4 regions of the Terrabacter sp. C0L_2 genome follow, and region 3 is predicted to be linked to each of the others. Evidence: riboswitches for the same ligand, from Rfam matches in the RefSeq annotation. Region 3 holds a riboswitch; each other region holds the start of a gene.
The links. A riboswitch is a leader RNA that binds a small molecule or an ion and turns the genes downstream of it on or off. The one in region 3 is predicted to bind cyclic di-AMP.
Positions count from the first base shown of each region.

Region 1: it holds a riboswitch for cyclic di-AMP, as region 3 does, so the genes downstream of both, U5C87_RS03795 (CHAP domain-containing protein) here and U5C87_RS07255 (C40 family peptidase) in region 3, are expected to answer to the same signal.
Region 2: it holds a riboswitch for cyclic di-AMP, as region 3 does, so the genes downstream of both, U5C87_RS16105 (CHAP domain-containing protein) here and U5C87_RS07255 (C40 family peptidase) in region 3, are expected to answer to the same signal.
Region 4: it holds a riboswitch for cyclic di-AMP, as region 3 does, so the genes downstream of both, U5C87_RS09615 (C40 family peptidase) here and U5C87_RS07255 (C40 family peptidase) in region 3, are expected to answer to the same signal.

Region 1 covers NZ_CP143557.1:811,556-815,493, forward strand. The annotation lists gene U5C87_RS03785 (hypothetical protein) at 1-676, shown strand, start outside; gene U5C87_RS03790 (sortase domain-containing protein) at 694-1,500, shown strand; cyclic di-AMP (ydaO/yuaA leader) riboswitch at 1,785-1,977, shown strand; gene U5C87_RS03795 (CHAP domain-containing protein) at 1,982-2,857, shown strand; gene U5C87_RS03800 (alkene reductase) at 3,123-3,938, shown strand, end outside.
Region 2 covers NZ_CP143557.1:3,503,586-3,507,523, reverse strand. The annotation lists gene U5C87_RS16120 (hypothetical protein) at 1-114, opposite strand, end outside; gene U5C87_RS16115 (helix-turn-helix domain-containing protein) at 189-428, opposite strand; gene U5C87_RS16110 (helix-turn-helix domain-containing protein) at 433-729, opposite strand; gene U5C87_RS16105 (CHAP domain-containing protein) at 1,049-1,900, opposite strand; cyclic di-AMP (ydaO/yuaA leader) riboswitch at 1,903-2,089, opposite strand; gene U5C87_RS16100 (cytochrome c biogenesis CcdA family protein) at 2,304-3,050, opposite strand; gene U5C87_RS16095 (TlpA family protein disulfide reductase) at 3,047-3,664, opposite strand; gene U5C87_RS16090 (prolipoprotein diacylglyceryl transferase family protein) at 3,661-3,938, opposite strand, start outside.
Region 3 covers NZ_CP143557.1:1,550,152-1,554,089, reverse strand. The annotation lists gene U5C87_RS07265 (M15 family metallopeptidase) at 1-153, opposite strand, end outside; gene U5C87_RS07260 (CapA family protein) at 200-1,843, shown strand; gene U5C87_RS07255 (C40 family peptidase) at 1,886-2,404, opposite strand; cyclic di-AMP (ydaO/yuaA leader) riboswitch at 2,471-2,628, opposite strand; tRNA gene U5C87_RS07250 (tRNA-Gly) at 2,911-2,984, shown strand; gene U5C87_RS07245 (acyl-CoA dehydrogenase) at 3,258-3,938, shown strand, end outside.
Region 4 covers NZ_CP143557.1:2,064,689-2,068,626, forward strand. The annotation lists gene U5C87_RS09605 (MFS transporter) at 1-680, shown strand, start outside; gene U5C87_RS09610 (metal-dependent transcriptional regulator) at 710-1,405, shown strand; cyclic di-AMP (ydaO/yuaA leader) riboswitch at 1,658-1,822, shown strand; gene U5C87_RS09615 (C40 family peptidase) at 1,825-2,604, shown strand; gene U5C87_RS09620 (DsbA family oxidoreductase) at 2,689-3,372, shown strand; gene U5C87_RS09625 (carboxymuconolactone decarboxylase family protein) at 3,409-3,938, opposite strand, start outside.

The sequences.
Region 1 (3,938 bases), 740 kb from region 3:
CAACCTCAAGCCCGTCGCCGGCAACGGCGTCAACGGCAGCGGCACCGCCATGGTCGACGTCCAGGGCAACACGATCACCGTCACGATGGCCGCCAACGGCCTGCTCCCCGACAACCCGCACGCCGCGCACATCCACTTCGGCGCCGAGGCCCGCCACGAGTGCCCGGTCCTGTCCGACGACAAGAACGGCGACGGCCACCTCAACACGACCGAGGGCGGACCGGCCTACGGCGACATCGTCGTCTCGCTGACCAAGACCGGCGACACGAGCCCTAAGTCCGGACTCGCCATCGACCGCTTCAGCACCGCCCCCGGCGGCAAGATCGCCTACCAGCGCGGCAGCATCAAGGTCTCGAGCGCCGTGGCCAAGGCGATCTCGGCCGGCGAGTCCGTCGTCGTCATCCACGGTGTCGACTACAACAAGGACGGCAAGTACTCCGGCGACACCAAGAGCGACCTCATGCCGTCGCTGCCCACCGAGGCGACCGACCCGGCCCTCTGTGGCGCTCTTCGCGTCGCGCCCGCCGGCGGCATGCACACCGGTGGTGGCCTCGCCGCCGACAACCTCAAGAGCGGCGGCCAGAACGAGGCCCTGATGCTCGTCGGTGGCGGCGCCCTGCTCGCCGCGGCCGGGTCCGGCGCCTTCGCCGCCCGTCGCGCACGCTCGCGCGCCTGAGCGACGGGACTCCTCCCGTGAGCGAGCGCACCCAGTCCCCGGACGGTGACCGCCCCACCCGCCCCGCCCGCCGAAGTGGCGTGAGTGGCGCGGGTGTCAGGGCAGCCGTCGCGGTCACGGCCGTCTTGGTCGTCGTCGGGGTCATCGCGCTCGTCCTCGGCCTCCGAGGGACGTCGGGGACCCCCGGCCCGCCGCAGCCTGCGGCGGCCGGGGTGCCCTCGGCCGGCACGTCCACCTCGAGCCCGCCGACCTCCCCGGGTCAGGGCGGGACACCGTCAGCCGGCCCATCTTCGAGCACCTCGGCAGGCACCAGGCCGAGCGCCGAGCCGGGCGCGAGCGACCCCAACGGCTTCGGGGACTTCCTCGAGGCGTCCGAGCCGACGTCGATCGAGATCCCGTCGATCGGGGTGCGCTCGTCGCACTTCGTGCCGCTCAGCATCCAGCGTGACGGCACGATCTCGGTGCCTGGCACGGCCCAGGAGGTCGGCCTCTACGACGCCGGCCCCACCCCGGGGCAGCTCGGCCCCGCGGTCCTCGCCGCGCACGTCGACACCCCGTCCGGGGTGCCGGGCATCTTCTACGAGCTCGGCAGGGTCCGCGCCGGCGACGTCGTCAAGGTGTCGCGCCGCGACGGCACGCACCTGCGCTTCACCGTCGACAAGGTCGCGGCCTACAGGAAGACGCAGTTCCCGACCGAGGCCGTCTATCGGGGCGACTTCACCAAGGCGGAGATCCGTCTCGTGACGTGCGGTGGGCCGACCGACAGCCGCAACGAGTACCGCGACAACGTCGTGGTCTTCGGCCACCTCACCGGCACGAGCTGAGGCCGCGCGGCGGCGACCACCCGAGGTATGCCGTCGGGCCAGCTCCCAGGGTCCGGCGGACTACCCGCCGCCTCATGTCGAGATACGACGATCCGCTGTGATCCACGTCTCAGCCAACGCAAGGTAAAGCGCGGGTATAGGCACGCACTCCGGACATTCAGGGGCGTTCCCCGCGCGTCGTCGTTACCGTGGCGTGACATTTGCCAGTTGACTCGTTTACTCTTCCCAAGTCCGGCCACCAGGTCGGGCTCTCGTGAGGTGGACCGCCTAGTCCTGTCACCGCCTGACGAGAGAGATCAAACCTTGTGACAGGAGCGGAGGAACCACACGTTTCTCCGGGCGTCCGGCGCAACGACTCCGGACGTCCTTGGGGTTAAGCCTTGGCCCCCGCGCGACGAAGTCACGTCTCTCGGGTCCGAGGCCGGGCACCTTTCCGCCCGAACCCGACAGCTAACTTCGTAGGCGCGGAGAGGCATCAAGCGTGAACTCAGAGAACATCCGCGGTCGCCACCGTGCACCTGGCCGCCACAATCCCCTCAACGAACTCAAGCTCCTCGCCCGTGAGTCGGCTCAGCCGGCCATGAAGGCCGGTGCCGTCGTCGCCGCCACGGGTGGCCTCGTCGCCACCTTCGCCAACCCGGCGAGCGCCGACACCCTGTCGCCCAACTCGGGCAACGTCGCTGCTGCAGGCTCCGAGGCCGCGGCCCCGGCTGCTGTCGGCCCCGCGACCGCCGCGGCTCCCGCCGTGTCGACCGCCCTGTCGAAGATCGGCTACGCCCCCGCGGTGCAGCAGTCCGTCGCCCAGCGCGTCGCCAAGCCGAAGCCGCAGGTCATCGAGGACGTCCAGGTCAAGACCGAGCGCGCCGCCGCCAAGAAGGCGGCCGCCGAGCGCAAGCTCGCCGCACAGCGCGCCTCGCGGGACCTGACCCGCCGCACGCTGACCGGCACCACCTCGTCGGTCAAGTCGACGGTCAACGGCAACGTGCCGAGCGCCTCGTCCGGCATGCGTTCCTCGCACAACTGGGCCACCGCGGGCCAGTGCACCTGGGGCGCTCTCGCCCAGTGGTACAAGTCCGAGGGCTACTACCCCGGCGGCTGGACCGGCAACGCGATGGTCTGGGACACCGGCGCAGCCTCCGCGGGCTACACCGTGAGCGGCACGCCCCGCACGCGCTCGATCCTCGTCATGGAGCCCGGCGTCCACGGCTCCTCGAGCGTCGGCCACGTCGCCTGGGTCACCGGCGTCAGCGGCAACCAGGTCACCATCATCGAGATGAACGCCCTCGCCGGCGCGTACAACTACAACACGCGCACGCTGACCGACGGTCCCGGCATGAAGTACATCTACGCGCCGTGACGGTCCGTCGATGACCGCGGAGTTCCACGCGAACTGAGCGCACGCGAAGGGGAGGATGCTGCGGCATCCTCCCCTTCGTCATGTCCCCACCGACCTGCCGCCACGAACGCCGCAGGCGGGTGGGATCGCCCACACGCCCAACCCTGGACACGCGGGAATGATCGCCGCCCTGCACGCCTTGTCGACTAGGTAGTTGAAGGCTCCATCGATCACGGTGGTGCCGCCAACCGTCATCGACAGCCCCCTACACGTGAGGAGCAGGCCTGTGTCCACGGCCTTCGAGAGCATCCGCATCGGCCGCTGGGACCTCCCCCAGCGCTTCGTCATGGCACCGCTGACGCGCAACCGCGCGGGCGAGGGCCAGGCGCCGACAGAGCTCAACGCCGAGTACTACGGCCAGCGCGCCAGCGCCGGCCTCATCATCACCGAGGGCACCCAGCCGAGCGCCGTCGGCCAGGGCTACCTCGACACCCCCGGCATGCACTCCGACGAGCAGGTCGCCGGCTGGCGCCTCGTCGCCGACGCCGTGCACCAGGGCGGCGGCCACGTCGTCGTCCAGCTCATGCACGCCGGCCGCGTCGCCCATCCCGACAACAAGGGTGGCCTCGAGAGCGTCGCCCCGAGCGCCATCGCCGCGCCGGGCGAGATCGTGACCCCGAAGGGTCAGCAGGCGTATGCCGTCCCGCGCGCCCTCGAGACCGACGAGATCCCCGCGCTCGTGGCCGAGTTCGTCCACGCTGCGCGTCAGGCCGTCGCGGCCGGGCTCGACGGCGTCGAGGTCCACGCCGCCAACGGCTACCTGCCGCACCAGTTCCTCGCCCCGAGCAGCAACCAGCGCACCGACGCCTACGGCGGCTCGCCCGAGAACCGCGCGCGCCTGACCGTCGAGATCACGAAGGCCGTGGCCGAGGCGATCGGCGCCGACCGCGTCGGCATCCGCATCTCGCCCGCGCACAACATCCAGGGCGTGCTCGAGGAGGACGAGGCCGACACCGCCGCGACCTACGAGTCGCTCGTCGAGGGCATCGCGCCGCTCGGCCTCGCCTACCTCAGCATCCTCGGCGACCCGGAGTCCGACATC
Region 2 (3,938 bases), 2.0 Mb from region 3:
CCCGCTCGGGCATCCGAGCCAGCGGCCGACGACGGGGTAGGTCCAGCCGGGCAGGCGGTCGATGACGCAGCAGCAGCTCTCGAGCGTGACGACGATCCAGCGCTTCGTGCGCATGGTGACTCCTCAGGTGAGGCCCGTGCCCGCCTGTCGGGCTCAGGCTGGGAGTCGACCGCCGATCATCATGGCGATCACGATACCTGCGGAGCGCCGCGGCCACGGCGAGGAACGCCCGCCTGGTCGAGCGCCCGACGCACCGCGGACTGGGTGCGACCGGTCAGCTCGGCGAGCTCGTGGATGGAGCGGCCGGCGCGGTACTGCTCGGCGCAGAACGCGAGCAGCCGCTCCCGCTGCTGCGGCGTCGGCCTGGTCGAGGCCGTGCCGACGAACTCGGGCAGCACGTCGAGGACCGGGCGGCCGGGGTAGGGCACCGGCTCAGTCCTCCACCGTGCGCGGTCCGGCCTTCCGCGACGCATCGAGGATCGGGTGCTCCAGGACGTAGACCTTGGTGGCCTCGTACTGGTCTGCGATCCACTGGTCGAGCACCGTGATCTCGATGCGCCACTGGCCGCGGCCGCCGATCTTGATCGCGGGCAGGTCCCCGGTGCGCACGAACGCGTACACCTGGGCCTCGGTGCTCGCGAGCAGGGTCGCGACGTCGCTCAGCGTGTAGAACCGCGGAGCGACCGGCGACGTGCGCTCGAGGGCTGACTCAGTCGTTCTCCGTCGCATGGCCGAGATGATGCCATGGCTGTTCACGGGTTCAGCTACAGGCGTGAGACATGTCCAGAGGGCCCTTCGAGATTCCTGACGGGGAGGCCCACCTGGGCGGTGGCATCGACGGACCTGAGATGCGGGGCGAAACGCAGGCAACATGCATCCCTGCCCATCCCCGTTGGAATGGCCCACCGGGCTGACCGGGCTGACCGGGCTGACCGGGCTGACCGGGCCTTGGGTGCAGCGAGCCGACGATGTCGGTCGAGCCGCAGCCCGCGTGCGGGCGCCCCCGCGTCGAGCGGGGGCGCCCGCAGGCCCGGTCGTGGCAGCGGTCCTACGGAGCGTAGATGTACTGCATGCCGCTGATGTCCGTGACGGTTCGGGTGTTGTAGTTGAACGGTCCGGCCAGCGCGTTCATCTCGATGATGGTGACCTGGTCTCCGTTCACCGCGGTGACCCAGCCGAGGTGACCGGCGCTCGACGAGCCGTGCACGCCCGGCTGCATCACGACGACCGACCGCGTCCGGGGCGTCCCGCTGACGGTGTATCCGGCGTCCGCGGCTCGCGTGCCCCAGACGAGGGCGTTGCCGGTCCAGCCACCGGGGTAGTAGCCCTCGGACTGGTACCACTTGTTGAGCACGCCCCACGTGCACTGCCCGGGTGATCCCCAGTTGTACGAGGAGCGACCGCCTGCGCTTGCGCGTGGGACGGAGACGCCCACGCTGGTGTCCGCGGACGCGGACCCGCTCAGCGCTCGTCGCGCCTGGTCGCGGGAGGCACGGGCCTGCGCTTCCCGTCTGGCGGCCGCCGCCCGGTGGGCCGCGTCGCGCTTCTGCTGCACGGCGACGTCGGTGATGACCGTCGCGGCCGGTGCGTTCACGGCCTTCGGCTTCGGGGTGAACCCGATCGAGGTGAGCGCCGGCCGGGCGGTCATGCCGGGCACTGCCGTCGCGCTGCCGGACGTCGTCGCGGAGGCGGGGCCGGTGACGGCGGGCGCGCTGGCGCTCGAGCTGCTCTCGGCCGAGGCCGACGGGGCCAGCGTGCTGATGAGCCCGCCGGTGGCGGCAAGGATCGCGGCCCCCTTCATGGCAGGCTGCGCGGACTCGCGGGCGAGGGTTCCAAGCTCGGTGAGCGGGTTGGGTTTGCCGGGGGGTCGGTGCCGGCCGGGACGTCGGGTGGTGTTCATCGGTGGCCTCTCTCGCGCCTGCGGGGTTAGCTGTCGGGTTCGGGTCGGAGGTGGTGACCCGGCCGGCGCGTGAGCGTCGGCTTCACCCCGAGGACGTCGCGGCTGCGTGTCCGGTGGTGGTTTCCCCGTTCCTGCCGTGCGTGGTGGGTGTGGACTCCTCGAGGTGGCAGGATTCGGCGCCTCGGTGAGTGCCCGGAGTGGGCTGGGTGCAGGGCGAGTACGACGGGTAGCTCGCCTGCTCAGGGATGTCCGTCGGGCCGTGGGCCCGGTCGGGTCGGTCATGTCATGGGTGGTGGAGGGTGTGGAGGGTGTGGAGGGTGTCGGTCGGTCCTTCTTTCGGTCGAGGTCTCGGTGCGCAGGTGGTGCGGCTGGGGGGAGTGGCGGGGACGGTTGGTCAGGGCGTTCAGATGACCGTCTGGAAGTTGTTGATGAGGCGTGACTGGAGCCACGTGATGACCGGTTCCCAGAGACCGCCGAGCATGAGGGTCCCGACGGTGAGCAGGACGATGGCGCCGGTCAGCCGGATGGGTTGCCGGTGTCGACGCAGCCACTCGCTGGCTCGGCTCGCTCGTTCGTACCCGGCTGCCATGGCCAGGAAGGGAAGGCCGAGGCCGAGGCAGTAGGCGAGGGCGAGGGCGACGCCGCGGGTGACCGTGCCGGACTGCGCGGACAGGGGAGCGGCCATGGCGAGGATCGCCGCGAGTGTCGGGCCCTGGCAGGGTCCCCACCCGATCCCGAAGGCGACGCCGAGCAGCGGCGCACCGCCCAGCCCGGTGGGTGGGCGCCACCGGGGCGTCAGCGACCAGGAGCGGCCGACCCCGAGAGAGACCAGGGCGGTGATGACGACGACCGCGCCGCTGACTCGCAGAAGGCCGGACTGGTGTTCCTGCAGCGTCAGGGACGCGGCCGCGACGATCCCGGCGCCGACGAGGAAGACGGTGCTGAAGCCGAGCACGAACAGCAGCGCCCCCAGGACCATCCGACCGCGGCGGCGGTCAGCGAGCGGCTGGTCGGACAGCCCGGTCACGTACCCGAGGAAGCCGGGAACGAGCGGCAGCACGCACGGGGACGCGAACGAGACGACGCCAGCGAGCGCGGCGACGCCGAGTGCCACCAGGACCGGGGCGGCCGTCAGGTCGGTGGGCGTCATCCGGCCCGCACGTCCTCGACGAGCCCGCCCAGCGTCGCGGCGGTCACCGGCCCGAGCACGCGGGCCGCGATCCGGTGCTGGCGGTCCAGGACCAACGTCGTCGGGGTGGCGGCGGCCTTGCCGTTGAGCGACAGCATCCGCTGCCCCCCGTCGTAGGCGAGCGACGGGTACGGGACGTGGTTCGCGCGGATGAACGCGAGAGCGGACTCGGGGCCCTCCTTGGTGTCCAGCCCGATGAACGCGACGTCCTGGTACCGGGCGGTCAGGGTCCGGTAGGCCTTCTCGAGCGCGGGGGTCTCGGTGATGCACGGCGGGCACCACGAGCCCCACACGTTGACGACGACGACCTGACCGGAGTGCTCCTGCAGCGACCAGGTGCGCCCGTCGACGGTCGGTCCGGCCAGGGCCAGGGCCGGGCCGCGGTCGGCGGCGTCGACCCGTTCGACGCTGCCGTCGCCGGAGACGTACCCCTTCCGGTCCCCGGAGCGGGCTTGCGCCGCGACGGAGCTCGCCCCCGACGTGCCGCACCCGGCCGTCGTGACGAGCACGGCCACGCCCGTGGCCACCCACGCCAGGCGGGCACCGGGGACGTGTCGCCGGCGGAGGCCGTTCACGATGGGTCTCCCGCCCGTGATGACGCGGACCCGGGCGCTGCCTGGTTGCTCTCGGCTGCGGGTTCAGCTTCGCCCTCGAGTGGGGTCTGCGCGTCGCGGGACGGGCGCGTCATCGTCCGGCGGCGGAGCCGAGCCGCGGTGGTGACGAGCCACGCGGCTGCGGCCGTCACGACGACCGCGGCGATGAGCTGGGTGCCGGTCAGGCCGGCGAATGGTCGTTCGTCGATCCCGCGTGCCGCGTCGAGGGCCAGGCGTTGCCCGGCGTAGAGCAGCG
Region 3 (3,938 bases):
TCGGCCGAGCGCCGACGCCGGCGGCGTCGCGACCGAGGGTCCGACGACCAGCGCCAGCGCGAGACCGACGGCACCGGCGGCACCGGCGACGACCCGTGGGCGGCGCGCAGCCGACCTGCGGCGGGCGTCGTCGGGGACGGCGGTCTGGGGCATTCGCGGAACCTCCGCCTTTGGGGTGGCTGGCGCCTAGGCTAGCCGCGTGGGGAGCATCGGGAGGGCCCGTTACGCGTCGATCGGCGTATGCGTGTTGCTCGCGGCCGCGTGCACGACCGGGAGCCCGCCGCCCGACGCAGGCACGGCCACGGGCACGACGTCGACGCCCGCCGGCTCGTCGGCCCCGCCGTCACCCGCGACCTCCACCCCTGCAGCGACGACGTCGACGACCCCGGCGACGACCTTCCCGCTCGCCGTCGTCACCGGTCTGACGAACCTCAAGGCGAACGTCTCCATTGCCGAGCTGCGTGACCTCGCCGGCAAGGGAACGCTCGTCGTGCCGTGCGGTGTGAAGCTGACCGCACCGGATCTTCCTGCGCCACAGGCGTCCTCGGCGTGCGTCCCTGCGGACAAGATCGCTGCGGCCCTCGTGGCCGGGCAGAAGCGCATCGCGCTGCTCCCACCCGGCCTCGTCGAGCCGGCGACCAAGGTGCTCTCGATCCGGGGCAAGGGCCCGTTCGGCATGTTCGGCCCCGACCTCTTCGGTGACGAGCAGGCGCGAGCGATGGACTATCCCGTCACGGCGACCACAGCGCCCGGCGGGCCGAGCCTCGACCCGCGCTGGACGGCATACGACTCCTCACAGGTCTGGACCATGACCAACCTCGGCAGCCTCTGCTCCGACCGCGGCGCGGCGACGCAGGTCGTCTCGCGGGGCCGGGGGTGGGACTGGGTCTTCGGGGGCGGTACCGCTCGCTACGCCGCGCCGGCGGTCGTCGACCCGCCGGACCACGAGCCCTACCGCTCGGTGCTGCCTGTCGACACGGGCAACGCCGGCGCCACACCCCAGGTCATCAAGCGGTCGGACGTCGCGATCGCCGACCACGAGTGCCCGGTGGTGCCCGACTCGACGTGGAAGCCACAGCTCGGCACCACGGCGGTCTTCAGCGTCCCCGAGGCGGTGCTGCCCCGCTGGCGCGACACCCTGGGGCTCGACGTCGTCTACCTCGCGGCCAACCACATGAGCGACAAGGGCGTAGCCGGCATCGAGTCGACGCTGCGCCTCATCGACAAGTACAAGATCCCGCGGACGGGCCTGGGCCGTGACCTCGACGAGGCCATCGAGCCGGCCTACGTGCAGGTCGCGGGGCTCAAGGTCGGCTTCGTGGCCGTCAACGACGTCGCCGGGGTGGCCAAGGCTGACGCCGACACCGCCGGCGTCCCGTGGATCACCGAGAGCAACATCCGCGAGGGCGTCCGCCGGGCCAAGGCGGCCGGCGCCGACCTCGTCATCTGCAACCCGCAGTGGTGGGGCGGCGCGGAGTACCACGACGACCTCTGGCCCGTGCAGAAGCGCCAGCTCGGCTGGTTCGACAAGGCGGGCTGCGACCACGTGATCGGGTCCGGCACCCACGTCGCCGGCCCCTTGCTCGTCCGCGGCCCGGCGGCCGACCCGAACGTCGTGCTCGTCAGTCCGGGCAACTACCTCTTCGGCCAGGGCTGGTGGCAGGAGACGCAGGAGGGGGTCATCCTCGACTTGTCCTTCCGCGGCAGGACCCTCGTCAACGTCCGGCTCCGGCCGACGGTGATGATCCGTCAGGCCCGGCCGGCCCTGCTCGACCCGCAGGGCGACGGACGCTACGTGCTGCAGCGGATGTGGAAGTACTCGACGACTCCCTCGGCACGCTAGCCACCGACTCCCGGGTGCCGGCGTGCCGAGGGGTCGCGGTGGTCAGCGGATGCGACCGGCCACCCATCTCGTCGTCCAGAGCTTCGAGAGCTGGACGCGCTGCCCGGGCCGCGGCGAGTGCCACACCTTGCCGGCGCCGGCGTAGATGCCGACGTGGTAGGCGCGACCGCCGGACATGAAGAAGACGAGGTCACCGGGACGCATGCTCGACTTCGCGATGCGAATCGTCTTGAGGCGCTGGGCATTTGCCGTGCGCGGCAGTGAGACGTTGAGCCTCTTCTTGTAGACGTAGTAGACGAGTCCGGAGCAGTCGAAGGACGATGGCCCCGCACCGCCCCAGCGATAGGGCTTGCCCTTCTGTGCGGCCGCGATCCTGACGGCCTTGAGACCGCGCGGGATGGCGATGGACGCCGGGGTGACGTAGGCGACGGACGTCGTCCTGACCTCGACCGGCGCTCGGGTTGCGGGGGCCGAGGCGGCCGGTGCTACCGGGGCGCTCGGCGCGGAGGCTGTGGGAGCGGGCGAGGTGCCGACGGTCCCGACCAGCAGTGCTGCGGTCACGAGTGGTGCGATGGTCAATGACTGCAAGGAAATTCGGCGTGCAGAGGTAGAAGTGGACATGGCGGGTCCTTCCCACGCCTGTGAGGTGAGCTGTCGGGTTCGGGCGGAAGTTGCCCGGCCGCAGATGCGGCTTCACCCCGAGGACTGGCAGGCCGGTCCGAAGGTGGGTCCCCCACTCCTGTCCGTTTTTCCTTGACTGCCCCACCGGTGGACAGGACTCGGCGTCCGGCGGGCCGTCCGGGGAAGACCCCGGACGATGAACATTCATCGAATGTGACAGAGAAGGTCACGAAAGCATCGCGTCCGGGCAAATTCTGGCAAGAGTTGCCACCTCAAAGACCGCCGAACCGGGCAGATGGATAGGCCGAGCGGACCCTCCGCACTCGAGTCGCTCGGTCACAGCGCCATGTGCGCCTGGGGCGAGGTCGCGTTCGCACGGGTTCGTAGGGACGGCGCGTCGCATTTGGACGTCGGGCCCTGTCTGTTGCTACGGTTGGCGACGCCTCGCAGGCGTAGTTCAGTAGCAGAACAACCTTCTTCCAGAAGGAAGACGTACGTGCAATTCGTGCCGCCTGCTCCAGTCCAGAAGGGCCCGGTCACCGCGACCGGGCCCTTCTGTTGTCCTCGCCCGGACGACAGCCGGCCACAACCTGACTCCACGGACGACCCCGACCGGCCACCCGGCATACGCCATCGGTGCGGGCCGCAGCCCCTCGTGGCCCAACTGTGACCCCTCCCTCTTGCGGTCGTTACCGGTCAGTAGCATCATGGAAGTGACCGGCCAGTAACTTGGCGCGCCCGCCGACGACAGCGCGGACGCACGACGAGCGACAGAACGCGGAGGGTCCCGAAGATGGGCCACTACAAGAGCAACGTGCGCGACCTCGAGTTCAACCTGTTCGAGGTCTTCAACCGCCAGGACGTCCTCGGAGAGGGCATCTATGCCGACGTCGACGTCGACGCGGCCAAGGACATCCTCCGCGAGGTCTCGCGCCTCGCCGAGAACGAGCTGGCCGACAGCCTGCTCGACAGCGACCGCAACCCGCCGGTCTACGACCCGGCCAGCCAGACCGTGACGATGCCCGAGTCGTTCAAGCGCTCGTTCAAGGCCTACGTCGACGGCGACTGGGGCAACCTCGACGTCCCGGCCGAGCTCGGCGGGATGGTCGTCCCGGCCTCGCTGCGCTGGTCCGTCGCCGAGATGGTCTGCGGCGCCAACCCGGCCGTGCACATGTTCACGGCGAGCTACTCCTTCGCCAACCTGCTCTGGCACCTCGGCAACGACGACCAGAAGAAGCTGGCCAAGCACATCGTCGACAAGGCCTGGCACACCACGATGGTGCTGACCGAGCCCGACGCGGGCTCCGACGTCGGCGCCGGCCGCACCAAGGCCGTCCAGCAGCCCGACGGCACGTGGCACATCACGGGCGTCAAGCGCTTCATCACCTCGGCCGAGTCCGACATGGTCGACAACGTCGTCCACTTCGTCCTCGCCCGCCCCGAGGGCGCCGGCCCCGGCACCAAGGGCCTCAGC
Region 4 (3,938 bases), 510 kb from region 3:
TCGTCCTCGTCGCACCCGACATCACGGGATCGGCCCACCGCGTCGCGGGTGGTGGCCCACCGCGCAGCGTCGTGTCGGTGCTCCTGCAGCACCGACACGTGCTGCTGACGCTGGGCACCGGCGCGATGTGCGTGGCCGGGGCCCGCGCCATCCGTGAGGCGCTCGTCCCGCTGTGGGCCGAGTCGGTCGGCTTCTCGCCCGCGCAGACCTCGCTCGTCTTCGGCGTGGCCGGCGCCATCGACATGCTGCTCTTCTACCCCTCCGGGTGGCTGATGGACCGCTACGGCCGGGTGGCCGCCGCGGTCCCGAGCATGCTCGTGCTCGGTCTCGGCATGGCGCTCATGCCCCTTGCGACGAGCCTCGTCGCCGTGACGGCCGCGGCGACCGTGCTGGGGGTCGGCAACGGGCTCGGCGCGGGCCTCATCATGACGCTCGGGGCCGACGCGTCGCCGGCCGACGGGCGCGCGCAGTTCCTCGGCGGGTGGCGCCTCTGCGCCGACCTGGGAAGGGCAGCGGGGCCGCTGGCGTTGTCAGGGCTGAGCGCCATCATGTCCCTCGGCGCCTCCGCCGTCGTGCTCGGCGTGGGCGCCGTCGTCGGGGCGGGGTGGCTGCGCATCTGGGTGCCTCGGCACGACCCGACCCGGGTCGGCGACCGCGGCGCTGCGACGAGCGGTCCCTGAGCGCTCTCCGACTCTGAGAAGGTATGACCGTGACGGACCTGATCGACACCACCGAGATGTACCTGCGCACCATCTTCGAGCTCGAGGAGGAGGGCATCGTCCCCCTGCGCGCGCGCATCGCCGAGCGTCTCGGCCACTCCGGTCCCACGGTGTCGCAGACGGTGGCCCGCATGGAGCGCGACGGGCTCGTCGCGGTCTCGGGCGACCGGCACCTCGAGCTGTCCGACCACGGCCGGCTGCTCGCCACCCGCGTCATGCGCAAGCACCGGCTCGCCGAGCGCCTGCTCGTCGACGTCATCGGCCTCGAGTGGGAGTATGCCCACGACGAGGCGTGCCGCTGGGAGCACGTCATGTCCGAGAAGGTCGAGCGCAAGATCCTCGGCCTCATCGGCGAGGGTCTCGAGTCGCCCTACGGCAACCCGATCCCGGGGCTCGACGAGCTCGGTGTGCGCCAGGACGAGGACTTCCTCACCGGCCTCAGCACCCTGACCGCGGCGGTCAAGGACGCCCCGGCCGTCGTCACGATCCGCCGCATCGGCGAGCCCGTGCAGGTCGACCCCGAGGCGCTCGCGCTGCTGACGAGCGCCGGCGTCGTGCCCGGGGCCCGCGTCGAGGTCGTGCGGGACGGGGGCCGCGTCGTGGCCGTCCGTGAGGGCAGCGAGCCCTCGACGGGCGTGTCGCTGCCCGACGACGTCGCCGTCCACGTCTTCTGCCAGGCCGCCTGACGCCGGTCGGTCCTGGCCGTTCCCCGCTGTGGCGGGGGTCGGTCTGTGGGGGTTTGCCCCCTGCTGCCGGACCCTTTTGTCAGTCCTTGCCACAGCGCGCCACGAGCCCCTCGAGAGCCTCGGAAAAATTCTGTGACGAGTGGGAACTCGGAGGTGACAAGGCTGGGGGTCTTGGGTACGGTTGGCCCCACTTGCTCTCCCCGTCGAGTGAGTGCCGTGGGTCGAACCGCCTAGTCCTGCCATCGACCCGAGGCTCAGCACGAACCGCATGGCAGGAGCGGGGGAACCACTTTCTCCGGACGTCGAGAGACGCCCTCGGGGTGAAGCCCTCCGTGGACCGAACCTGGTCCGAGCGAAGGCCGGGCAGTACCTCAAGCCCGAACCCGACAGCTCACCTCGTAGGCGTCGAGAGGTCAACCGTGGCTCAGAACGTTCCCGGGCGCCACCGCGCCCCCGGTCGATTCAACGCGATCGCAGAGCTCAAGACGATCGCCAAGGAGTCTGCTCAGCCCGCCGTGAAGGGTGCCGCGATCGTGGCCGCCTCGGGTGGCCTCGTCGCCTCGTTCGCCGGCACGGCGAACGCAGCCGACGGTTCGAGCAGCGCCGTCGCCGCCCCCGCAGCCGTCGGCCCCGCCGTCGGCACGCTCAAGGCCGGCAACGCCCTCTCCGCCATCGGCTTCGCCAAGCCCGCGCTCAAGCAGGCCAACGTCAAGCCGGTCGTCATCGAAGACATCCAGGTCAAGACGGCTCGCGCTGAGAAGAAGGCCGCTGCCAAGGCTGCCGCCGAGCGCCAGGCCGCGACCGAGCGCGCCTCGCGGTCGGCCACGCGTGTCGCCCTCAACGCCCCCGCACCCGCACCGGCGCCGACCGCCAGCGGCATCGTCGGCATCGCGCAGTCCTTCTTCGGCGTCCCGTACGTCTACGGCGGCTCGTCGCCGTCGGGCTTCGACTGCTCCGGCTTCACCTCCTACGTCTACCGCCAGGCCGGGATCTCGATCCCGCGCACGGCGTCGGCGCAGCAGGCCGCCGCGACGCGCGTCAGCAACCCGAGCCCCGGAGACCTCGTCTTCTTCGGCTCGCCGGCCTACCACGTGGGCATCTACGTCAGCCCCGGTCGCATGATCGACGCCCAGCGCACCGGCACCGTGATCGGCAACCACTCGATCTGGACGACCCCGTCGGGCTACGGCCGCTTCTGAGCCGCCCCCTCCGCTTGTTCGCTGCGCCCCCACCGGTCACCGGTGGGGGTGCAGCGCTTTTCGGACCCGTGGTTGACTGAGCTGATGACCGACCAGCCTGCCGCCGAGTCCACGACCCTCATCGAGCTCGACCTCTGGAGTGACCTGGTCTGCCCCTACTCGTGGGTGGCCAAGCGGCGTGTCGAGGCCGCCGTCGCCGCCTTCGAGCGCCCGCACGACGTCACGGTGCGGCTGCGGTCGTTCGAGCTCGACCCCGACGTGCCCGTGGGTGGGGCGGTACCCGTCAGCGAGCACCTCTCGGTGCGGCACGGGGGCGACGCGGGTGCCGGCCGGCTCATGAACGCCAAGGCGAGCGAGGTCGCCGAGGCCGACGACCTCCTCTTCGACTGGGACCGCGCCGTGCGCGCCAACACCTTCGACGCCCACCGGCTCTGCGCCCTCGCCGGCGAGATGGGCGGTCCGGCCCTGCGGTCCGCGGCCGTCGAGCGCTTCCACTCCGCCCACTTCGGTGAGGGGCTGGCCATCGACGACCACGAGGTGCTCCAGCGGCTCTCCGCCGAGTGCGGCCTCGACGAGCGGCGCGTGTCCTCCGTGCTCGCGTCCGACGAGTACGCCGAGCAGGTGCGCGCCGACGAGCAGCAGGCCCGCTCGATGGGCGTCACGTCGACGCCCTTCGTCGTCGCCAACGGGTATGCCGCCGTGTCGGGTGCGCGTCCCGTCGAGGACTACCTCGCCCTCCTTCGCGGCGTGGCCACGCAGACCGTCTGAGGCGCACCCACCGGGCGGGACGGCATACGCCCTCGGTCAGGACGCCTCGTCGGCGGCCGGGCGGCCGAACGACACGGCGGCGTCGACCCCGGCCGGTGCCTCGTCGCGCAGCTGCCGGTCGGGCAGTGCTCCGAGCGCGTCGTTGACCGTCGAGAAGGCACGACGCAGCGCGACGAACGCGGTGATCGCGAAGATCTGCCGGTCGTCGAAGCCCGCCCTCCGGAGGGGCTCGAGGTCGGCGGCCGTCGTGGCGTTCGGGTCGCGGGCGATCGTCCGTGCCCATCCGGCGAGGGCGGCGTCGACGGCGTCGAGACCGTCGTCGTCGCCGCGGAGGACGGTGTGCGCGACGTCGTCGCCGGCTGCCGTCGCAAGCCGGTTGCCCCACGCCAGGGAGCAGTACGAGTCGCCGACGGTCCCGGCGGTCGCGGAGATGAGGACCCCGCGCTGGCGGAAGGTGAGGCCTGCCTGCTGGGCCAGGTCGCCGAGCAGAGCGAAGAGCGCGACCTTGGCCGACGGCGAGTGCGCCCACACGCGCGTGAGGTTCATGACGAAGCCGTGGTCGGCGA